One region of the Streptomyces sp. NPDC051576 genome, then DNA from elsewhere that is predicted to be linked to it. Evidence: riboswitches for the same ligand, from Rfam matches in the RefSeq annotation. Region 1 holds a riboswitch; each other region holds the start of a gene.

Evidence for each region. A riboswitch is a leader RNA that binds a small molecule or an ion and turns the genes downstream of it on or off. The one in region 1 is predicted to bind cyclic di-AMP.
Region 2: another riboswitch for cyclic di-AMP. It lies ahead of AB0M63_RS28640 (NlpC/P60 family protein); the one in region 1 lies ahead of AB0M63_RS19775 (C40 family peptidase).
Region 3: another riboswitch for cyclic di-AMP. It lies ahead of AB0M63_RS09265 (M23 family metallopeptidase); the one in region 1 lies ahead of AB0M63_RS19775 (C40 family peptidase).

The regions. Positions count from the first base shown of each region.
Region 1 is NZ_JBFAZO010000005.1:542,137-544,319, forward strand. Features, by position in the region: gene AB0M63_RS19770 (hypothetical protein) at 1-300, shown strand, start outside; cyclic di-AMP (ydaO/yuaA leader) riboswitch at 640-821, shown strand; gene AB0M63_RS19775 (C40 family peptidase) at 825-1,298, shown strand; gene AB0M63_RS19780 (ATP-binding protein) at 1,383-1,841, opposite strand; gene AB0M63_RS19785 (helix-turn-helix transcriptional regulator) at 2,054-2,183, shown strand, end outside.
Region 2 is NZ_JBFAZO010000009.1:208,292-210,474, reverse strand. Features, by position in the region: gene AB0M63_RS28645 (DUF1996 domain-containing protein) at 1-596, opposite strand, end outside; cyclic di-AMP (ydaO/yuaA leader) riboswitch at 931-1,103, shown strand; gene AB0M63_RS28640 (NlpC/P60 family protein) at 1,112-2,183, shown strand, end outside.
Region 3 is NZ_JBFAZO010000002.1:813,944-816,126, forward strand. Features, by position in the region: gene AB0M63_RS09260 (GntR family transcriptional regulator) at 1-256, opposite strand, end outside; gene AB0M63_RS09265 (M23 family metallopeptidase) at 444-1,199, opposite strand; cyclic di-AMP (ydaO/yuaA leader) riboswitch at 1,213-1,377, opposite strand; gene AB0M63_RS09270 (pitrilysin family protein) at 1,582-2,183, opposite strand, start outside.

The sequences.
Region 1 (2,183 bases):
CCGGAGCTTCCGCCGCTGCCCGCGCTGACGCGTGCCGAGGGCGAGTTGATCGACCGTTATCTGGATGTGGCCGATCTGCTGGGCCGTATCAACCCGGCGCATCACGGGGACACGTACCGTGGCCTGAGGGCCGCTCAGGCACTCGTGGCCAAGGCGGCCGAGCTGCGGGACGCGCTGGCCCTGATGCACCAGCGGGGCGAGACCGAGCTGCACGCCCCCACCCTCGCGCGGGCGCTGCGCGTGCTGGACGGGGAGCGCCGCACGGCTCGCGTCACCGTCCCCGCGCCCTCCGACAGTTGAGGCACGCCGAGACCTCGCGGGCGTGGGCGAAACGGGCCGAACGGCTTACCCCTGATCGGAGTAGCCGCTCCTCCGTCCGTGAGGCCGCCGGGCTTGCGCAACTGGCGTAGACCGAGGGCCGGATGAGGTGCTCCGGTGCTGGTCCGAGGGGTGCACACCCCTCGACACCCCTTCGAACACTGGGGTGTCCACCCGAACGGGTGAGTGGTGAGTAACCCCACAAATCCCCGGTTCCGTTGGGATTTTCGGACATCGATAGGTGAAGATCCCTGTCTGACGACAAGACCCCGCCGCAGCGGCGGGGCGATCCGGGCGGACGCCGAGTCCTGCCGCCGCCCGGATGACAGGTCGACAGGATTGCATCGGCAGGAGTGGAGGACCCAAGCACGACGGGTCGCCGGGACGGTCACGCCATGACCGGGTCGAGCAGCCCTTGGGGTGAAGCCGCGAGTCTGCGGCCGGGCAACTTCGCCAGCCCGAATCCGACAGGTCATCCTTCACAGGCGGCTGACGAAGGGTTGCGCATGACTGCGCTCAATCGTGTCCCGTCGCTGATGGTCCGGGCCGGTACGGCCTCGGCCTTCGCCATCGCCGCCGTGGGCGGCTCCGTCGTGATCCCGGGCGTCGCATCCGACGCCGCGGCCGCGACACCCGCGACGAAGGCACTCCAGGTGGCCGCTTCCAAGAAGGGCTCCCCCTACCGGTACGGCGCCACCGGGCCGAGCCGCTTCGACTGCTCCGGGCTGACGCTCTACTCGTACAAGAAGGCGGGCAAGAGGCTGCCCCGTACGGCGGCCCAGCAGTACAACAAGACCCACCACGTCTCGGCCAAGGGCCGCAAGGCCGGGGACCTGGTGTTCTTCCACTCGGGTTCCAGCGTCTACCACGTCGGCATCTACGCCGGGAAGGGAAAGATCTGGCACGCCCCGAAGACCGGGGACGTGGTGCGCTTGCAGAAGATCTGGACCAAGAGCGTCTGGTACGGCCGGGTCAGCTGACCCTCGCTGAACCTCCCGAGGGGGTGGCGGCCACCTGACGGGCCGCCACCCCCTCGGGTGTTCCCGAAACGTTTTCAGGGCGTTCTACGGCTCCTGCTGGCCCGCCGCGGTCACCGGCCGGGCCGGGACCGTCCAGGGCACCTCGATGGAGACCGTCTTGCCGCCCTCCCTGGTGGGCCTGACCTTGAGTTTGCCGCCGCACTCCGCGGTCAGCCAGCGGATGATGACCATGCCCCGGCCGTTGTCCTGCTGGACGGCGGCCGGCAGGCGTTTGGGGAAGCGGGGGTGGCTGTCGGTGACTCCGATGCGCAGGTGTTCGTCACGCTCCAGCTCGATGTCCACCGTGAAGGTGGGTGACTGTCCGAAGGTGTGCTGTACGGCGTTGGTGGCGAGTTCGGAGACGATGAGGCGGATGGTGTCGGCGGCCTCCGTGTCCGCCGGCAGTCCCCATTCCACGAGGGTCCCGACCACGTAGGTGCGGGCGGTGGAGACCGAGGCGGGATCGCTCGGCAGAGTGACGGATGCTTCCAGATGGTCTGCCATGGCGCGGTCGTCCCTTTCCCGCGGGACCGGTGTCCGACACGGAGCGGATGGTTCGAGTACGGTCCCGGACTGGTGCTTCTTCGCCAGACTGCCATTACCTCGGCGGTAACGGTGCCGATCCACCAAGATATGCATATATCTGTCGCTCGAAGCGGTGAACTCTGCGACCTCAGACCGTATTTGGGCGGCTCGGAAGGAGTAAGGAGAAACCCATGCAGTACGGTCCCGCGGTGCGCCGCCGGAAACTGGGCGCCGAACTCCGCGCGTTGCGTGCGGAAGCGGGGCTCACCAGTGGGGAGGCGGCCCGGCTGGTCGGTTGGCACCAGTCGAAGGTGAGCCGGA
Region 2 (2,183 bases), on a different contig from region 1:
TTCGGGGTGTTCACGTTGGGCTGTACGGAGGTGATGTCCGCGTAGTCCGAGGCGACGGGCCCGTTGGTGGACTGCTGCTGGCCCTGGCCGTCGCCCTGTTGCTGGCCCTGGTCACCGGCGGCGCTGCTCGGGTCCTCGCTGCTGCCGCCCTGGTCACCGGTGTCGTTCTTGGGCGCGATCAGTGTGCAGGCGGCGAGCGCGTCGAGTCCCTCCGGGCGGTCTCCGACGCGCGCGATGGCGTCGCCGATCCGTCCGATGGTCGCGGCCCGCTTCTCCTTCAACGGATTCATGATCGCGTTGTCGGCGAAGGAGGCGTCCTGGCGTATGGACTCCGTGGAGTCCTGCAGCTTCTGGTAGGCCTCGGTGATCTGCTGGTCGAGCAGCGCGAGTTCCTTGTCGACGTCGGTCTTCGCCTCGTCCGGGACCGTCGTCAACTGGGTGCCGATGTCAGGGCAGTCGATCGTCGCGCCTCGCGATGCCGCGTCCGGGGTGCCCTGTTGGGCGGAGTCACCACCCCAGCCACCTTCGGACGCCGACGCGTATACGTTCGCCGCCACCAGTCCTCCGCCGCCCAGCATCAGGGCGACTGCTGCCATCGTCGCGCGGCGTGCGCCCGTTGGGCGTCTGCGCGTGTTGCGTGCCAAGGAAGTGCTCCTACACGTATCGGTCGGCCCGGCTCGTCCCGGCATGGACATCCCCCGCCCCAATACGGGGCCGGGTCCCAGTGTGTTCAACCGTCCCGAAAATTCATAGCGACCTCATACGGAACGCCTGACTCCGCCGACCCATGAGCGCTCGCCACACCCAGGACGAGGTAAAGGTCACAAATACGTATCGGACATATCGCGCTTCAACCTTCACACGAGGCACACACGTTGGCTAGGTTGACGCCCAGGCCTTGCGACTAACTCCGGCGATCGGCGCCGGGCCGCACGGCTTGCGCCGAGTCCGGTGCGCCGCTCGCGGCAGCCGGAGCCGGGGACCCAACCGACTTGGGGTGAATCGGCCCAACTGCCCAGCAGGGCAAGGGCCGTAGGGCAAACCTTCCGTGATCGACGCCCGAACCCGACAGCTAACCCGGTAGGCGCGATACGGAAGGAGCACGTCTGCCATGCCGGCAGAACGAAGGACGCGCACCGGAGGCAGTGGCCCCACCGTGGACGACCGACCCAGCCGCGAAGAAGTCCAGCGGCGGATCAACTCCCTTTACGACAGGGCCGAGACGGCCACCGGAAACTACAACGCCACCCGTGCGATGTCCGGGGGCCCGCGTCAGCGCGTCAACCCCCGACCCGGTGCGTCGCGGCCTTCCGATCCCGCCCTCGACGCCGTCGCCCGGCAGTGGTTCGACCGGGCCCGCGCCCAACTGGGCCCGACCGTACCGGCGATCCTCCCGCCCAGCAGGACTCCCGGCCGCCCGGCGGAACCCCGGCCCGAGCGACGTCCCGACCCCGAGGCCGCCCTCGCGCTCCAGGCGCCGCCCAGCCGCGCCGTCGCGGAGCTGACCGCGGCGCCCGCCGTACCCGACATCACCACCCCGACACCGGAGTTGACCGCCCGGCCCGTCGCCGCACTGCCCCCCGCGCCCCAGACGCCGCAAGCACCACCGGCGACCATGCTCGACCTGCCGCCCGTCCCCGCCCTCGAAGTGGCGCCCGCGCCGATGGTCCAGTCGCCTCAACTCGCCCCGCAGGCCCCTCCGGAGCCGGCCTTCGACCCGCTCACCGCGGACTTGGCGCTGCTCCCCTACATCGCCGCGCCGCGCACCGAGACCGCCCCGACGAACGCCACCTGGCCGCCGCCGGATCCGGCCTGGTCCGCCCCGGAGACGGCCTGGTCCACCGGGCAGATGCCCATGGTGACCGACTGGTCCACCGGACAGATGCCCATGGTGACCGAGCAGCCGACCGTCGAGCCCGCCTGGTACACGACACCGGAACCGGACTGGCGCCCGCCCCAGCAGGAGTGGCAGCCGACCGCGCCCGCCGCCGAGGTCTCCTACGCGGCTGCCCCGGCCGTCGCCCCTGAAGTCTCCTACGCGCCTGCCCCGGTCATCACTCCCGAGGTCTCTTTCGCCGCTGCCCCGGCCATCACCCCCGAGATCACCCTGCCCACCGCTCCGACCATGCCGCCCGAGATCGTTCTCCCCTCGGCCCCGGCCATGAGCCCGGCATCCGCCACGA
Region 3 (2,183 bases), on a different contig from region 1:
GCTCCAGCAGCATCCGCATCTCCAGCAGGTCGGCGGCCTCCTGCTCGGTCGGTTCCGCGACGCACGCGCCCGCGTGCCGCCGGGTCACCACGAACCCCTCGGCCTCCAGCGTGCGCAGGGCCTCCCGCACAGGGACGCGCGAGACGCCGTACCGGCGCGCGAGGAGTTCCTCCGTGAGCCGGCCGCCGCGCTCGTAGACACCGGCGACGATGTCGTCCCGGATCGCCGTGCATACCGAGTGCGCCGGAATACGCATGTCCGACCTCCGCCTTAATCCCCGTGAAACGTCGACGATTGACGTGTGTTCCGTGACTCTATTGCAATGAGCGGGAATTTCCGACGGGGGGCCGGAATCCATGGATATTTTTTGGACAGGCTGGGTCCACAAACGCCGAAAGCCCCGGCCGGCGGGCCAGGGCTTCGGGAAGTGCGGTGGTGCGTCGTCAGACGTTCACGCCGTGCTTGCGGAGGTAGGCGACGGGGTCGACGTCGGAGCCGTACTCGGCGGTCGTGCGGGCCTCGAAGTGGAGGTGCGGTCCGGTGACGTTGCCGGTCGCCCCGGAGAGGCCGATCTGCTGGCCCGGGGTGACCGTCTGACCGACGGAGACGCCGATGGACGACAGGTGGCCGTACATGGTGTACATGCCGTCCGCCATCTTGATCACGACCTGGTTGCCGTACGAGCCGCCCCAGCCGGCCTCGACGACGGTGCCGGAGCCCACCGCGTGGACGGAGGTGCCGGTCGAGGCGTGGAAGTCGATGCCCGTGTGGGCACCGGAGGACCACAGGGAACCGCCGGTCTTGTAGCCGGTGGAGACATACGAGTTGGAGACCGGCGCGACGAAGGTGTTGAGCTTCTTGCGCTCGGCCGCGCGGGCGGCGCGTGCCGCGGCGTCGCGCTCCGCCTTGGCCAGGGCGGCGGCCTTGGCCCGGGCGATCTCCTTGGCGGCCTGCTCGGCGGCGGCCTGCTTCTGGGCTGCGGCCTGGGCGTCGATCTTCTCGGCCACGGAGTCGCCCATGGCGATGACGGGGGTGAGGCCGGTCTGTTCGGCGGCGGGCTCCGCGGCGAACGCCGGGGCGGCGGCCAGGGTGCCGACGACGCCGGAGGTGGCGAGAGCCGCGACACTGGCGGCACGAACGGTGGTGCGGTGGGTCCGGCTCGGGCGACGGTGCTTCCCGGTGGCGCGGGTGAACGCCATGAAGTGGCTGGTCCTTTCCTTCCTTCTCGCCTACCGGGTTAGCTGACGGGTTCGGAGCAGGAAGGTCTCCTACGGACCCCCTCGCGGTGCGCGGGCGTCCGATTCACCCCAGGGACTCTTGATGTGGGTCCCCGGCTCCCCTGGCTCGCGCCGTACGGGGACTCGGCGATGACTGTCCGGTGCCGCTGGTGCGGCGCGGTGCCTGACGGACAGCCGGACCGACGCTAAGGGGGGCCACTTTCAATCCCCAAACGGATCACGGTTTTTGTAGCGCATGCCACAGGGCAGACAGGCAACCTCTCCCCCAATTCGGACATGAGAGGGCCCTGGTGACGCCTCAGCCACCAGGGCCCCACACGCGCGCGTGCCGCTACCCGGCTCCCTACTCGGCCGGGACGACGGTCACTTCACCGATGCCGAGAGCCGCAACCGGCTCCTTGATCTGCTCCGCGTCACCGACCAGGACCGTCACCAGACGGTCCACCGGGAAGGCGTTCACGACCGCCGCGGTGGCCTCTACGGTGCCGGTCGCGGCGAGCTGCCGGTACAGCGTCGCCTGGTAGTCGTCGGGCAGGTGCTGCTCGACCTGGTCGGCCAGGGTGCTCGCCACGGCCGCGGCGGTCTCGTACTTGAGCGGCGCCACCCCGACGAGGTTCTGTACGGCGATGTCCCGCTCGGCGTCGGTGAGTCCGCCCTCCGCGAGCTTGCGCAGCACCGTCCACAGGTCGTCCAGCGCGGGACCCGTGTTCGGGGTGTCCACGGAGCCGCTGATGGCGAGCATCGAGATGCCGGTGCCGTCGGGTGCCGAGCGCAGCACCTGGCCGAATGCCCGCACACCGTAGGTGTAGCCCTTCTCCTCGCGCAGGACGCGGTCCAGGCGGGAGGTGAGGGTGCCGCCGAGGCAGTACGTGCCGAGCACCTGGGCCGGCCACACGCGGTCGTGCCGGTCGGATCCGACCCGTCCGATGAGCAACTGCGTCTGGA